DNA from 2 places in the Streptomyces sp. SCSIO 30461 genome. Region 2 is predicted to be linked to the other one. Evidence: riboswitches for the same ligand, from Rfam matches in the RefSeq annotation. Region 2 holds a riboswitch; the other holds the start of a gene.
The links. Region 2 has a riboswitch for glycine ahead of gcvT (glycine cleavage system aminomethyltransferase GcvT). Riboswitches for the same ligand answer to the same signal wherever they lie in the genome.
Positions count from the first base shown of each region.

Region 1: linked by a shared signal. The riboswitch ahead of gcvP (aminomethyl-transferring glycine dehydrogenase) and the one ahead of gcvT (glycine cleavage system aminomethyltransferase GcvT) in region 2 are both predicted to bind glycine.

Region 1 covers NZ_CP146101.1:4,938,504-4,945,782, forward strand. The annotation lists gene gcvP (aminomethyl-transferring glycine dehydrogenase) at 1-1,846, opposite strand, end outside; glycine riboswitch at 2,023-2,128, opposite strand; partial or broken gene V1460_RS36485 (PRC-barrel domain-containing protein) at 2,095-2,361, shown strand; gene V1460_RS22055 (DNA polymerase IV) at 2,535-4,094, opposite strand; gene V1460_RS22060 (MerR family transcriptional regulator) at 4,167-4,766, opposite strand; gene V1460_RS22065 (bifunctional nuclease family protein) at 4,947-5,420, opposite strand; gene V1460_RS22070 (MerR family transcriptional regulator) at 5,485-6,228, opposite strand; gene V1460_RS22075 (FHA domain-containing protein) at 6,246-7,184, opposite strand; gene V1460_RS22080 (DUF881 domain-containing protein) at 7,266-7,279, opposite strand, start outside.
Region 2 covers NZ_CP146101.1:1,846,074-1,853,352, reverse strand. The annotation lists gene V1460_RS08405 (ABC transporter permease) at 1-443, opposite strand, end outside; gene V1460_RS08400 (ABC transporter substrate-binding protein) at 550-2,217, opposite strand; gene V1460_RS08395 (enhanced serine sensitivity protein SseB C-terminal domain-containing protein) at 2,471-3,268, opposite strand; gene V1460_RS08390 (enhanced serine sensitivity protein SseB) at 3,374-4,126, opposite strand; gene V1460_RS08385 (AAA family ATPase) at 4,308-5,027, opposite strand; glycine riboswitch at 5,156-5,283, shown strand; gene gcvT (glycine cleavage system aminomethyltransferase GcvT) at 5,444-6,559, shown strand; gene gcvH (glycine cleavage system protein GcvH) at 6,636-7,010, shown strand; gene glyA (serine hydroxymethyltransferase) at 7,054-7,279, shown strand, end outside.

The DNA of each region.
Region 1 (7,279 bases), 3.1 Mb from region 2:
CCATGACCGCGCTGGCGGCGTTGGTGCCGTGCGCAGAGGAGGGGATGAGGCAGATCGTGCGCTGCTCGTCGCCGTTGGCGCGGTGGAAGGCGCGCACGGCGAGCAGGCCGGCGAGCTCACCCTGCGAGCCGGCGTTGGGCTGGATCGACACCTTGTCGTAGCCGGTGACCTCGGCGAGGCGCTCCTCGAGCTCGTGGATGAGCGTGAGGTAACCCTGCGCTTGGTCGACCGGGGCGAAGGGGTGGATCTGACCGAACTCCGGCCAGGTCACGGACTCCATCTCGGTGGTCGCGTTCAGCTTCATGGTGCAGGAGCCGAGCGGGATCATGCCGCGGTCGAGGGCGTAGTCGCGGTCGGCGAGACGGCGCAGGTAGCGCAGCATCGCGGTCTCGGAGCGGTGCTGGTGGAAGACGGGGTGGGTCAGGTAGTCGTCGGTGCGCAGCATCGCGGCCGGGAGGGTGTCCTCGGCGCTCGCGTCCAGAGCTTCGACGTCGGCTTCGACGCCGAAGGCGGCCCAGACCGCGGCGAGCTGGGCACGGCCGGTGGTCTCGTCACAGGAGATCGATACACGGTCGGCGTCGGCGAGGTGCAGGTTGACGCCGTTGGCACGGGCGGCGGCGGCGATTTCGGCGGCCTTGCCGGGGACCCGGACGGTGAGCGTGTCGAAGTAGGCGCCGTGGACGAGCTCCACTCCGCCCGCGCGCAGACCGGCGGCCAGGATCGTGGCGTAGCGGTGGGTGCGGCGCGCTATGGTCCGCAGGCCGTCAGGACCGTGGTAGACGGCGTACATCCCGGCCATCACCGCCAGCAGCACCTGCGCGGTGCAGATGTTGCTGGTGGCCTTCTCACGGCGGATGTGCTGCTCTCGTGTCTGGAGCGCCAGACGGTAGGCCCGGTTGCCGTCCGCGTCGACCGAGACACCGACGAGGCGGCCGGGCAGGCTGCGGGCGTGCTTGTCCTGGACCGCCATGTAACCGGCGTGCGGGCCGCCGAAGCCCATCGGGACACCGAAGCGCTGGGTGGTGCCGACGGCGATGTCCGCACCGAGCTCACCGGGCGAGGTGAGCAGGGTCAACGCCAGCAGGTCGGCCGCCACGGTGACGATCGCGCCGAGCCCGTGGGCCTGGTCGACGGTCGGCTTGAGGTCCCGGACGGCACCGGAGGCTCCCGGGTATTGCAGCAGCACGCCGAAGACGCCCCGCTCGGCGATCTCCGCCGGGATTCCGTCGCTGAGGTCGGCGACGACGACCTCGACACCGGTGGGCTCGGCTCGGGTCTCGATCACGGCGATGGTCTGCGGCAGAGCGTCGGCGTCGACCAGGAAGACACCGCCCTTGACCTTGCCGACCCGCCGGGACAGGGACATGGCTTCGGCTGCCGCGGTGCCCTCGTCCAGCAGCGAGGCGCCGGAGGTGGGCAGACCGGTGAGCTCGGCGACCATCGTCTGGAAGTTGAGCAGGGCTTCGAGCCGGCCCTGGGAGATCTCGGGCTGGTAGGGCGTGTAAGCCGTGTACCAGGCGGGGTTCTCCATGACGTTCCGCAGGATGACCGGCGGGGTGAAGGTGCCGTAGTAGCCGAGACCGATCATCGGGGCGAGGACCTCGTTGCGGTCGGCGAGGGTGCGCAGCTCGGCCAGGACCTCGGCCTCGGTGCGAGCCTCGGGCAATCCGAGTGCCTCGGCGCTCTTGATGACGTCGGGTACGGCGGCGTCGGTGAGTTCGTCGAGCGAGCCGAAGCCGACCTGCGCCAGCATCTTCGCCTGGGCCTCCGCGTCGGGCCCTATGTGACGCTGCTCGAAGGGGATGCCCCGCTCCAGTTGGACGAGCGGAATGCGGTTGGCGGTCATGTGAGGCCTCCTGGTCGATGCGACCTGCGAGGGGCACCACGGCGAGTGCCCGGACGGCCTCCCCCTCTGTCATCTGACCTGAGAGCTTCACCGGTCCGCCCGCTCACTGGCATTCCGGTTTTCACCGTCGGTGAGTGCGTATGCCGTGCGGCATCCGCCCTGCTTTCCAGAGTGACCTCACCCGTGCGGTACTTGGGCCTGAGAGATTCCGGGGAGGATTTGCTCCTTCGGCGGCTCCGGTACGCGTCATGCATGTCCGGGGCGCTCTCCCGCGCGGGGTCAACAGCCGTCTGCCAGCCTACCAGCGCGGTCTTCACCGGAAAGGTCGAGTGGCCGACCCCACAAAAGTGCACTTTCGTAGTACTTACGGAGCAGTGCGACCATGTGGAGGGACCGTGCAGACCGATATCGATCCGCGCAGCCTGATAGGCCGCAAGGCATTCGACCGCAACGGCACCAAGATCGGGACCGTGGACGAGGTGTACCTCGACGACGCGACCGGTGTCCCGGAGTGGGCAGCCGTGCGCACCGGCCTCTTCAGCAGGGACGCGTTCGTCCCACTGGAACCCAGCGAGCTGGCTACCGACGGACTGCACATCCCCTTCGAACGTGCTCTGATCAAGGATGCACCGGACTTCGGCGTCGGCCGGCATCTCTCCCCGGAGCAGGAACTCCAGCTGTACCACCACTACGGTCTCGACCTCCCCACGCCTTCGGAGAACCCGACACCTCCGCCGCCCGCGCCGAGCGGCGGTGGGTCACCGGCCCCCGGCGCTCCGGGCGACCGCGACTTCGGCCGGCTGGCCGGCAACGACGACCGGGAGGGCTGAGCACGCGCATCGCCCGGTGACGCTCCTTCCGCCGGAACAGCGGGGGGACTTCCGGGCATGACCAGGGGCAGCGGCTCCGACGGAGCCAGTTCGGGATCGTCCACGGCGAAGGTGCGCACCCGGCCCGGAGCGGTCGACCACGGTTCCTCGAAGCGGACCGTGACCCGTCCGAGGCCGCTGCCTTGCACCCAGCCGACACCGAAGCGGGCGTGTCGGACATCGTGCCCCGCTTGCCAGTGCCGCTCCGTCGGCGATTCGATCGGTGTCCGACCCGGATCGGCCTCCTCGTCGGCGGTGTCGCGCGGGACTCCCTCGTCCCCACCGGCCTGGCCGCCGGTGGCCTCGGCAGCGGCCTGGGCGAACAGATCCTCCTGGGTGTAGTCGGCGAGACCGCTCACACCCACCCCGAGCAGTCGCACCCCGCCCGTGGTGTCCACCGCGTCCAGCAGCCGGGCCGCCGCCTCCCGCACCACGGCCGCGTCGTCCGTCGGCCCGCGCAGGGTCTCCGACCTGGTCAGGGTGGAGAAGTCGAAACGGCGCACCTTCAGCACAATGGTCCGCCCCGAATGCCCGGAGGTCCGCAACCGCCGGACGCAGCGGTCGGCCAGGCGCTCCACTTCCAGCCTGATACGGACCCTGTCGTGCAGGTCGACGTCGAAGGTGTCCTCCACCGACACCGACTTCGCGTCACGCTCGGCCACCACGGGGCGATCATCGTGCCCCAGCGCCATCCTGAACAGCGATGCGCCATGGGCCTTCCCCAGCAGCCGCACGAGTTCGTCCTCGCCGGCTTCGGCGAGGTCGTCGACGGTGGTCATGCCGGCCCGCCTCAGATGCTCCCCGGTCGCCGGACCCACGCCGGGCAGGATGCGCACCGGCATGGGCGCCAGCAGCTCGCGTTCGGTGCCTGGTTCGATCAGCACCAAGCCGTCGGGTTTGGCCTGCTCCGATGCGATCTTCGCGAGCATCTTGGAACCGGCGAGGCCCACGGAGCCGGTCAGTCCCGTGACCGCGAGGATGTCCCTGCGCAGCCGTTCACCGGCCTCCCGCGCGGATCCGGAGCCATCGGCCGCACCACCCGCCTCCAGGTCCACGAACGCCTCGTCCAGGCTCAGCGGCTCCACCAGCGGTGACAGGCGGGCGAGCAATCCCATCACCTGGTCGCTCACCGAGCGGTAGAGCGAGAAGCGCGGGACGAGGTACGCGGCATTGGGGCAGCGGCGCCTCGCCTGCGCCATGGGCATCGCCGAGTGCACGCCGAAACTTCTCGCCTCGTACGACGCGGTGGCCACGACCCCACGGGGCCCGAGACCACCCACGACCACCGGTTTTCCGCGCAGGCTCGGCTTCGCCGCCTGCTCGGCGGCGGCGAAGAACGCATCCATGTCCAGATGCAGGATCAGCGGCGCGGATCTCACACCCCAGATGCTGCCCTACGCCACTGACAATCGCCCGCACAGGCGTACGAACGGGGTACGCGCGCCGACCGGTCAGCCGGCCCTGTCCCGACGACGTCTGGCCAGTTCGTCCGACGGATGGTGCCCGACCAGCGTCTCACCGGTGTCGACACGCTCACCGTGCAGCTCCGACAGCGCCGCTTCCACATCGCGCCACACCACACCCACGGCGATCCCGAAGATGCCCTGCCCGCCCTGGAGGAGGTCCACCACCTCATCGGGCGATGAGCACTCGTAGACGGTCGCGCCGTCGCTCATCAGGGTCAACCGCTCAAGGTCCGCGAAACCGCGTGCCCGCAGGTGCTGCACCGCCGCGCGGATGTTCTGCAGGGCGACCCCCGTGTCCAGGAAGCGCTTGACGATCTTGAGGACGACCACGTCGCGAAAGCTGTAGAGACGCTGGGTGCCCGAACCGTATGCCGCTCGGACACTCGGCTCCACCAGACCGGTACGCGCCCAGTAGTCGAGCTGCCGGTAGGTGATGCCTGCGGCGGCGCAGGCGGTCGGCCCCCGGTAGCCGACGGTCTCGGACGTGGCGTCATACGCCGCGTTCATGTGAAGCGGATACGGCCCACCGTGCCCCGGATTGACTCCGAGGGACCCCCCTGCCGCACCGTCGCCGCTGGTTCTCACGCCGACCTCCGTCCTTGACCTGCAAACTCGACGGTAGGCAGTCGCCCGGGGCGCGTCAACGATCGCCACACTCGGCACGCCGAGTGATAATCACCCGAAGAGTGGTTTTCGATGACCCCTCATCGGGAAGGAATCACCGGTTATGCGACCCCACTCGAACCGGTGACCGGCGTTGCCCGCTCACTGACTGCTGGAGCCGAAATCCTCGGGCGAGATCTGGTCGAGGAACTCGCGGAACTTCTCCACCTCGTCCTCCTGCTCGTCCGGGATCGCGATCCCCGCGTCGTCCAGCACACCGTCACTGCCGTAGATCGGCGTGCCGGTGCGCAGCGCGAGCGCTATGGCGTCGGACGGCCTCGCACTCACCTCCACCCCGCTGGCGAAGACCAGCTCGGCGTAGAACACACCCTCACGCAGGTCAGTGATGCGGACCTCGGTGAGTTCCTGCCCGACCGCCTCCAGTACGTCCTTGAAAAGGTCATGGGTCAGCGGCCTGGCGGGGGCCATGCCCTGCTGGGCGAAGGCGATCGCGGTCGCCTCGCCGGGGCCGATCCAAATGGGGAGGTAACGATCGCCTCCCACTTCGCGCAGGAGCACGATCGGCTGGTTGGAAGGCATTTCCACCCGGACACCCACAACATCGAGCTCGTTCACACAGCAACCCTAGGACGTGCCCGGCAGGTTTGGGTAGTCGGGTTCCCCCAAGATCAGCCCGAGCTCAGCGCAACCTGACACCCAGGGCCGTCTGCACCAAGGCGGCGTGCAGCCTGACGGAGAGGTCGGCGAGCTCCTTGGTGGTGGCCTCCGCATGCGCCCTGGTCTGGGGATTGCGATGCCGTCGCAACGGTGCGACCACTTGTTCGACCAATCCGGCCTCGCGGTCGGCGGCAGCCTTCATGGCCCGCAGGTGTCGGGGTTCCAGACCGAAACGACCCAGGTGCGCCACCAGTTTGGCCACCGTCACGGACTGCGCGTCATAAGCACCGTCCGCAGCGGAGGTGATCAGGCCGTACGACTCCCAGGTGGCCAGCTCGTCCTCGGTGATCTCAGCGGCGGCCAGCAGCTCCGACCTGCCCACCCGCGCCGCGGTCGGCCCCTCGCGCTCCGGGTCTTCCCCTGGCTGGTAGATGCCGTCCGGAGTGCTCTGGGATCGATGAGCGGGCGGGTCGCCTCGCTCCAGGGCATCGAGCTGCTCACGGATCACTTTGAGGGGCAGATAGTGATCCCGCTGCATCCGCAGGACCTGGGCGAGCCGCTCGACATCCTCCGGGCTGAACTTGCGATAGCCAGAAGCGGTGCGCCGCGGCTCGACCAGACCCTCGCTCTCCAGGAAGCGGATCTTGGAGATGGTGACTTCGGGGAACTCGTCCCGCAGCTGGTTCAGCACCGAGCCGATGCTGACCAGCCGGTCGCCACCGGCGGTGCCGCGCGCGGCACCGCCCGCCGGTTTTGTTCGCAGCATGGACCTTCCCTGAGGGGTCACACGCCCCGCTGGCTCGAGTAGAAGACCAGCCGGTACTTGCCGATCTGGACCTCGTCACCGTTCGACAGCAGGACCGAGTCGATCGGCTCCCGGTTGACATAGGTACCGTTCAGGCTGCCGACGTCGGTGACGGTGAAGCTGCCGTCAGGCGTCCTGCGGAACTCCACATGCCGCCGGGACACGGTGAAGTCGTCCAGGAAGATGTCGCTCTGCGGATGCCGGCCCGCCGTGGTGAGCTCACCGTCCAGCAGGAAGCGGCTACCGGAGTTCGGCCCACGCCGTACCACCAGCAGCGCCGAGCCCATGGGCAGCGCGTCGACCGCGGCCTGCGCCTCGGGCGACAGCGAGGGAACGGCGGTCTGGCCCGTCACCTCGGCGTCGTATGCCTCGAGACCCGAGATGGAGATGGTCGACGTGGTCTCCGCCGCGCGCTCCGCCTGAGCCCCGGCCCGCAGCGGTGCCCCGCAGTTCGAGCAGAAACGGCTGGTCTCGGCGTTGCGGTGCCCGCACCGCGTACATACCGGCATGGACGGATCCTCCTGCCGCGGCTGCCCCGCGGGGGCCTGTGAGGCGTACGGATCCGAGGGAAACCCTCCACCCGTACTTGAGGTTGACGGTTCTCCGAAACCTATGCGGCCGGGACCGGCAGGGTCAACACCAGACGCGCCTTGGCCGCCCGGAATGTCACCGGCTCCACCGGGGGCCTCGTCCCGGAACAGCGGACGCTCGCCCTCCTGCTCCGCCTCCTGGCCATGGCGCGGTGCACGATGACGGGCGGAGCCGCCGTCCTCGCGTGCGCTCTTGCCGAACAACTTCGCAAACAACTTCACGGGCGATTCCCCTTGACCGAAACAGACCCGCCCGTAAGGCAGGAATCCCGATTGACCACGCCTGCCGACCCGGACAACTTCACAACGTCCGTACCCTCCGGACAGTTTCCACCACTCAGCACCCTTACGATGCGCCGACCCCCCGCAACCTCATGCCCTTGTCCGGTCCCCTCATGCTCTCCCGTCTCATGAAGAGGACG
Region 2 (7,279 bases):
GCGAGGAAGAAGACCGGGATGCAGATTCCGACGAGCGACCCGGAGACCGAGGCGACGTCCAGCCAGCCGCCGCGCTTGCGCGCCGCCAGGTAGCCGAGCGGAATCCCGACCGCGGTGGCGATCAGCATCGCGGCGACGCTGAGTTCCACCGTGGCGGGGAAATGACGGACGAATTCATCCCACACCGGCTGCCCGGTCTGGGTGGAGGTACCGAGGTCCAGTTCGACGATGCGCTTCAGGAAGCGCCCGTACTGGACGTAGAGCGGCTGATCGAGCCCGAGCGCCCGGTTGATACGTGCCACTTCGGCTTCGGTCGCCCGCTCGCCCAGGATCGCCGAGGCGGGTCCGCCGGGCAGTCGGTTCAACCAGATGAAGAGCAGAACCGACAGGCCGAGCAGGGTGGGTATCAGCTGTAGGAGTCGTCGTACGACGAGTCGCAACACCCCGCATGCCCCTTTCTTGCTTGTGTTGTACGAGAGGTACGGAAACGGGACGCGGGTCCGCCCGGCCGACAGCGTGCATCGGCCGGGCGGACCCCCATGCGGTGTGCTACTTGAAGGAGACCTCGGCGAAGTTCTCCTGCGTCAGCGGGGAGACCTTCGGCGGGTTGACGTTCTTGCCGAACGCGATGGCGGGCGGCGACGAGGACAGCGGGACACCCGGCAGGTACTCCATGATGGCCTCGTTGGCCTTCTTGTAGAGGTCCACGCGCTTGGTCGGGTCGGCCTCGACGGAGCCGGCCTTCACCGCCTGGAAGACCTTGTCGTCCTTGAAGCCCCACTGCTTGTCGTACCCGGCGAACCAGGTGCCGATGAAGTTGTAGCCGTCGTTGAAGTCACCGGTCCAGCCCAGCATGTGCAGGTCGCAGGAACCGGCCTCGGTGGCGTCCAGGTAGTCCGGGGCCCACTTCATCGGCTTCGGGGTGACCTTGATACCGGCCTTCTCCAGGTCGGCCTTGATCAGCTCGAAGATGTCCTGGGGAGCGGGCATGTACGGCCGGGTGACCTCGGTCGGGTAGCAGAACTCGACGGAGAGACCGCTCGACTTCGCGGACGCCAGCAGCGACTTGGCCTTGCCGGTGTCGAACTCGTACTTCTTCACGTTCTCGGAGAAGCCGGCGACCGTGTCGGGCATGAACTGGGTCGCGACCTTGCCGCCCTCGGGCAGCTGGGTCTTGACCAGGTTCTCGCGGTCGATGGCGTGCGCGATGGCCTGGCGGACCTCGGGCTTCTTCAGCGCCGGGTTCTTCTCCTGGGACATACCGAGGTAGAAGAGGTTGAAGACGTCGCGGGTCGGCACCTCGAAGCCGGCGCCCTCCAGCGTCTTGATGTCGGCGGGCGCGACCAGGTCGTAGCCGTCGATGTCACCGGCCTGGAGGGCCTGGCGGCGGCCGTCCTCGGTGTCGATGGTGCGGAAGACGAGGTTCTTCACCTTCGCCTTCTCGCCCCAGTAGTCGTCGAAGCGCTCAAGGCTGACTTCCTTGTTCGCCTTGTTCCACTTCGTGATCTTGTACGGGCCGGTACCGGCGACCGTGCCGGCCTCCTGGCTGTACTTGGGGTATGTGATGGCGTCGCCCTTGGCGCTGGCGTCCTGCTTCTCGTACTCCTTGATCGCCTTCGGCGAGTGGATGGCGAGAGCCTGGAGCGAGAAGCCACCGGGCAGGTTGGCCGAGGGCTCGTTGACCTCGATGACCGCGGTGTTCTCGTCCTTGGCGGTGCAGGACTTGTAGTTCGCCTTCGGCGCTTCCTTGTCCTCGTTGACCTTGAACCCGCCCATGATGGTCTGCCAGTAGTAGGAGACCGCGCTGGACTGGTAGGTGCCCTTCCAGTTGAACCAGTGGTCGTAGTTGGCGCAGACCGCGGCGGCGTTGAGCGCCTCGCCGTCGTGGAACTTGACACCCTTGCGCAGGTTGAAGGTCCAGACCTTGCCGGCCGGGTCGCTGGACCACTTCTCGGCGAGACCGCCGACGAGCTCGCTGCCGCCGGACTCGTGCTCCAGCAGCGCCTCGAACGCCTGGCGGGTGACCCGGAAGGTCTCACCGTCGGACGCGAGAGCCGGGTCGAGGGCGCCCGGGTCACCCGGCGCACCGAAGACAAAGGTGTCCCCTGCGCCCTTGCCGCCGTCGTCGCCGCGCTCACTGGAGCAGCCGGTGGCAATGAGGCCGACCGCAAGGACCGCCGTCATCGCCCGAACGGCTCGGGACTTGAATATTCGCATGGGTCCACCCCTGGGTCGCCATGTGTGGGTCTTGACCGGCCGAACACTACTCACGCATGTCAGGACAGAGAACAGTCCGTATAGCGGTGATACCGAGCTGAGACCCGGACACTTGACAAATCGGGCGCATGCGGGACATCACAGCGCTTCGTTTAACTTCCCGGACACAAACGGATGTTGGGGAAGCAGGCTGCGATGACCGGAGGCGGGGCGGGTCGCCGCACGACAGAGCGTCCGATCGGCGATGCGCAGCTCAGCGGTACTGGGCGGAGGGCGGGTAGCCGTAACCGGGCTGCGGGGACTGGCCCGGTGCTCCGTGCGCCTCGCGGTCGTAGAACGGGCGGGCGTTGGCCCGCAGCCACATCGCCACCGGGTCGTACTCGTCGGACATGGCGACGGTGGAGACGGGCAGCCCGTCCGGCACCGCGGCGATCGACTGCTGCATCATCGCCCGCACGCTCTCGACGGACTGCTGCCCCGTGTCGTAGAGATCGAGGCCGATGGCGAGATACGGGGCACCGAGCGCGGGCTGCACCCAGACGCGGCGCAGCGAGCGGATGGCGGGAGTGCGGTGCGCGTTCTGCGTGAGCAGCGCGTAGAACTGCGGGAGTTCGATGGCGGGGTCGGTCAACCGCAGCGGTCCCGCGGGCATACGGTCGAGGCCCGTGGCGATACGGCGCAGATCCGGCCAGGGGATGCCGACGCCACCGCCCGGGGCATGCGGGTTCAGCCAGACGCCATAGCGGTCGGGGAAGAGAGCGCGGGCGACGTCCAGGGCGCCGGTGACCTCGTGTGCCCGGTCCCAGCCGGAGGCGGTGAGCTCCTGGGGGGAGGTGACGCACGGGGCGTAGAGCTGGCCGTCGACCTCCATGTTTCCGTACTGGGCGTCGGCGGAGCCGGGTCCGCCGTGCCACAGCAGCATCCACAGCCGGCCGGCCGCGGGGTCGGCGAGTGCGTGCAGCAGCGCCTCGTAGGCGTCGTACCGCCCGGGCGTCACCTGGCGCAGCATGTGCTCGACCTGCCCGGCCGCCGCAGTGCCCGACGCGCTCACTTGGACCCCGCCCCTCTTCGATCCGTTTTGGGAAACCAGCTTATGCGGCCGTACCGACACCGACCGGACGCGTGCCGTGCCGCTCTCGTGCGCGTCCGGACACGCCTATGCGTGCGGCGGGGGGTACTGCCGGGTGTAGAAGGGCCGCACCCGGTTCAGCATCCAGTCGCCCACCGGGTCCTGGGCGACGTCCAGCAGGACCAGGTTGACCGGCCATTTCACGGGGGCCCGGCCCAGCGCCCGGCCGAGTGCGTCCATCGGGGCGGTGCGGTGGTGCCCCTCCCAGGCGGACATCTGGACACCGACGAACAGGGTCGGAGCGTCGCCCTCGATGCTCGCGAGGACCCGGCGGGCGGTCTGCACGACGCCGGTCTCCTCGAACTCTCCGGCCGCGGCGGCGAGGAAGTCGATGGGCTCCTCCTGCCAGTCCGGCTCGAACAGCCGCACCCGGGCTCCGCTCGCGGGCCCGTCCAGCGGGGTGCGGCCGGCCCGGCACAGTTCGGCGACGGCCGGCGGTGGCAGGGGTACGCCGACGGCGCCGCCGGGGTTCACTGCGATGCCCAGCCGGGGCGGCAGACCACGGGCGAACTCGACCGCCGGGGCCACGGTGCCGGACATGTGTTCGCCCAGGCATCGCACGAACTGCTGGTGCGAGCTGTACACGGGCACATAGGGAGCCCCGTCGATCTCCAGCGTCGGGAGGTCGAGACTCGGGCTGTCCGGTCCGCCTCCGTTGGGCAGGGGCACCCAGACGTGGCTGCGGCCGAGCACCTCGACGAGCCGGCCGCCCGCGCCCGGCGTCCCTACGGATGCGGCCAGCACCTCCTCCAGCTCATTGGAGGGCCATGTCGTGTCCACTTCGTCCCTGCTTCCCCGTCCGCCCGGCCGGTCCGGGTGTGCTCTGCCTCGCGACTTCCCCGCGCCAGCAGAGTAACCGTAATGGCGTAAGGCGACCGGGGCACGGCGGCTCACGAACGGGTACTCGCTCGAACGGGTATGGGAGTGGGACCGGAAGTCACAGAGCGGACGGCTCCGGGCCTCACCCCGGTCTGCCGAAGCCGATCCGCTTCAGCACGGTCGCCGCGTCCCGGTCCAGCAGAGTCGCCGAGGCACACCCCGCCGGAAGACGCCCGCGCTCGGCGTCCCGCACGAGCCGGGAGACCGCGCGCCGGTGGCGGCCGAAGGCGTACGGGGAGACGCCGCGGCCCCGTTCGTGCTGCCCCGCACGGGCGACAGCCGGGGTGACGTCCAGCAGGAGGAGGTGGAGGGAGCTGCCGCGGCGCCGGGCCTCGCGGGCCAGCCAGCGGCGGACCCAGGACTGGGTGCCGCAGTCGTGCACGACCACCCCGGAACCGGAGCGCAGCACACGCCACAGACCCGCGTAGTGGGCGACACGGACCAGCGGGCGGTACACCGCGTAGGGCAGCAGCCGCGGCATCCGGGTGTCCCAGCGGTCGCGGGTGTCCTGGGAGTCGATCCCGCGGCCGTCCGCCGCCCGACGGATCAGGGTGGACTTGCCGCTTCCGGGCAGACCGGAGATCACCACCACGTCCCCGGCGGCGAACTCCAGTCCTCGCGGGCTCCGCCCGGCGCGCTCCCGCAGGTCGCGCACCACGGGCCGCCTGTTCGCCGTCGCACGCACACCCACGCCGCCCGTGCCCAGGAGCCCGCGCACCCGCACGGGCAGCCGAGCTCCGTCGGGTACTTCGGAAACGCCGGGTGTTGTCGTCATCGAGGCACCTGACCGCTCCAACGTCATCGCACTCCCCCTTGTCGGGTCGCAGAGACCCTGCCCAAGAAGCCTAAAGAAAAGGTAATGACCATCAAGTGATTTGCCGATCGTGACACCCGTGCGATGATGAGGCCGCCAACTGCATACCGGCCGCTTGAATCCGCGCGGGAGAGTCCCGGTCATCGTCATGTGTGTACCTGTGGTCACCATGTGTACGAGCACCGGGCGCCGAAGGAGCAAGTCCCTCCCTTGAATCTCTCAGGCCCCGTACCGCGTGGATGAGGCAGATCTGAAAAGCGGGCCGCAGGCATCTGCGGCTCCACCCAAGGTGCAAGTCTTGCCCCGCCTGTACGCCGTGTACACCGGGCCATGACGAACCTCTCAGGTTTCATGACAGATGGGGAGGATCGTCCTCGCCAGTCATGCCCTGGGAGTCCTATCCAATGAGCACCACCCCCCGTCTCACCGCCCTCGACGCGCTGCACCGCTCGCTGGGCGCGACCATGACCGACTTCGCGGGCTGGGACATGCCCCTGCGGTACGGCAGTGAGCGCGACGAACACAACGCCGTACGTACCAAGGCCGGTCTCTTCGACCTTTCCCACATGGGCGAGATCACGGTGACCGGACCGCAGGCCGCCGCCCTTCTGGACTACGCGCTGGTCGGCAACATCGGTGGGGTCGGGGTCGGCCGGGCGCGGTACACGATGATCTGCCAGGAGGACGGCGGGATCCTCGACGACCTGATCGTCTACCGGCTGGGCGACCAGGAGTACATGGTCGTCGCCAACGCCTCCAACGCGCAGATCGTGCTGGACGCCCTGACCGCGCGCGCCGACGGCTTCGACGCGGCCGTGCGGGACGACCGCGAGGCCTACGCGCTGATCGCGGTGCAGGGCCCGGAGTCCCCCGGCATCCTGAAGTCGCTCACGGACGCGGACCTCGACGGTCTCAAGTACTACGCGGGCCTGCCCGGCACCGTCGCCGGGATCCCCGCGCTGATCGCCCGTACCGGCTACACCGGCGAGGACGGCTTCGAGCTCTTCGTGGAGCCGCAGCACGCCGAGAAGCTGTGGCAGGCGCTGACCGAGGCGGGCGCGCCCGCCGGTCTCGTGCCCTGCGGCCTGTCCTGTCGCGACACGCTGCGCCTGGAGGCCGGCATGCCGCTGTACGGACATGAGCTGACCACCTCGCTCACCCCGTTCGACGCGGGTCTCGGCCGGGTCGTGAAGTTCGAGAAGGAGGGCGACTTCGTAGGCCGGACCGCGCTGGAGGCCGCCGCAGAGCGCGCCGCCGCCAACCCGCCGCGCAAGCTGGTCGGCCTGGTCGCCGACGGCCGCCGGGTGCCGCGCGCCGGAATGCCGGTGGTCGTGGACGGCGGGGTCGTGGGCGAGGTCACCTCCGGCGCCCCCTCCCCCACCCTGGGCAAGCCGATCGCCATGGCCTACGTGGACGCCGCGCACGCCGCGCCGGGCAGCACGGGTGTGGGCGTCGACATCCGCGGTACCCATGAGCCGTACGAGGTCGTCGCGCTCCCCTTCTACAAGCGCCAGAAGTAGCCCCTTGCTGCCTCTCCGGCAGCCTGTCAGCAGCCCCCGTCAGCAGCACTTCCCCGCGTACAGGAGAATTCAGGCCATGAGCAACCCCCAGCAGCTGCGCTACAGCAAGGAGCACGAGTGGCTGTCGGCCGCCGAGGACGGCGTGTCGACGGTCGGCATCACGGAGCACGCGGCGAACGCCCTGGGCGACGTCGTCTATGTGCAGCTCCCCGAGGTCGGTGACACGGTGACCGCGGGCGAGACCTGCGGCGAGCTGGAGTCGACCAAGTCGGTCAGCGACCTGTACTCCCCGGTGTCCGGTGAGGTCACCGAGGTCAACGACGACGTCGTGAGCGACCCGTCTCTCGTCAACACCGCTCCGTTCGAGGGCGGCTGGCTGTTCAAGGTGCGCGTCGCGGACGAGCCGGCCGACCTGCTCTCCGCCGACGAGTACACCGAGTTCGCCAGCTGACCCACGGCCACCGGCCACAGCCCCAGCCACAAGGGATCGCGTGATGTCGCTTCTGAACACCCCCCTGCACGAGCTCGACCCGGACGTCGCCGCCGCCGTCGACGCCGAGCTCCACCGCCAGCAGTCCACCCTGGAGATGATCGCCTCGGAGAACTTCGCTCCGGTCGCGGTCATGGAGGCCCAGGGCTCCGTCCTGACCAACAAGTACGCCGAGGGCTACCCGGGCCGCCGCTACTACGGCGGCTGCGAGCACGTCGACGTGGTCGAGC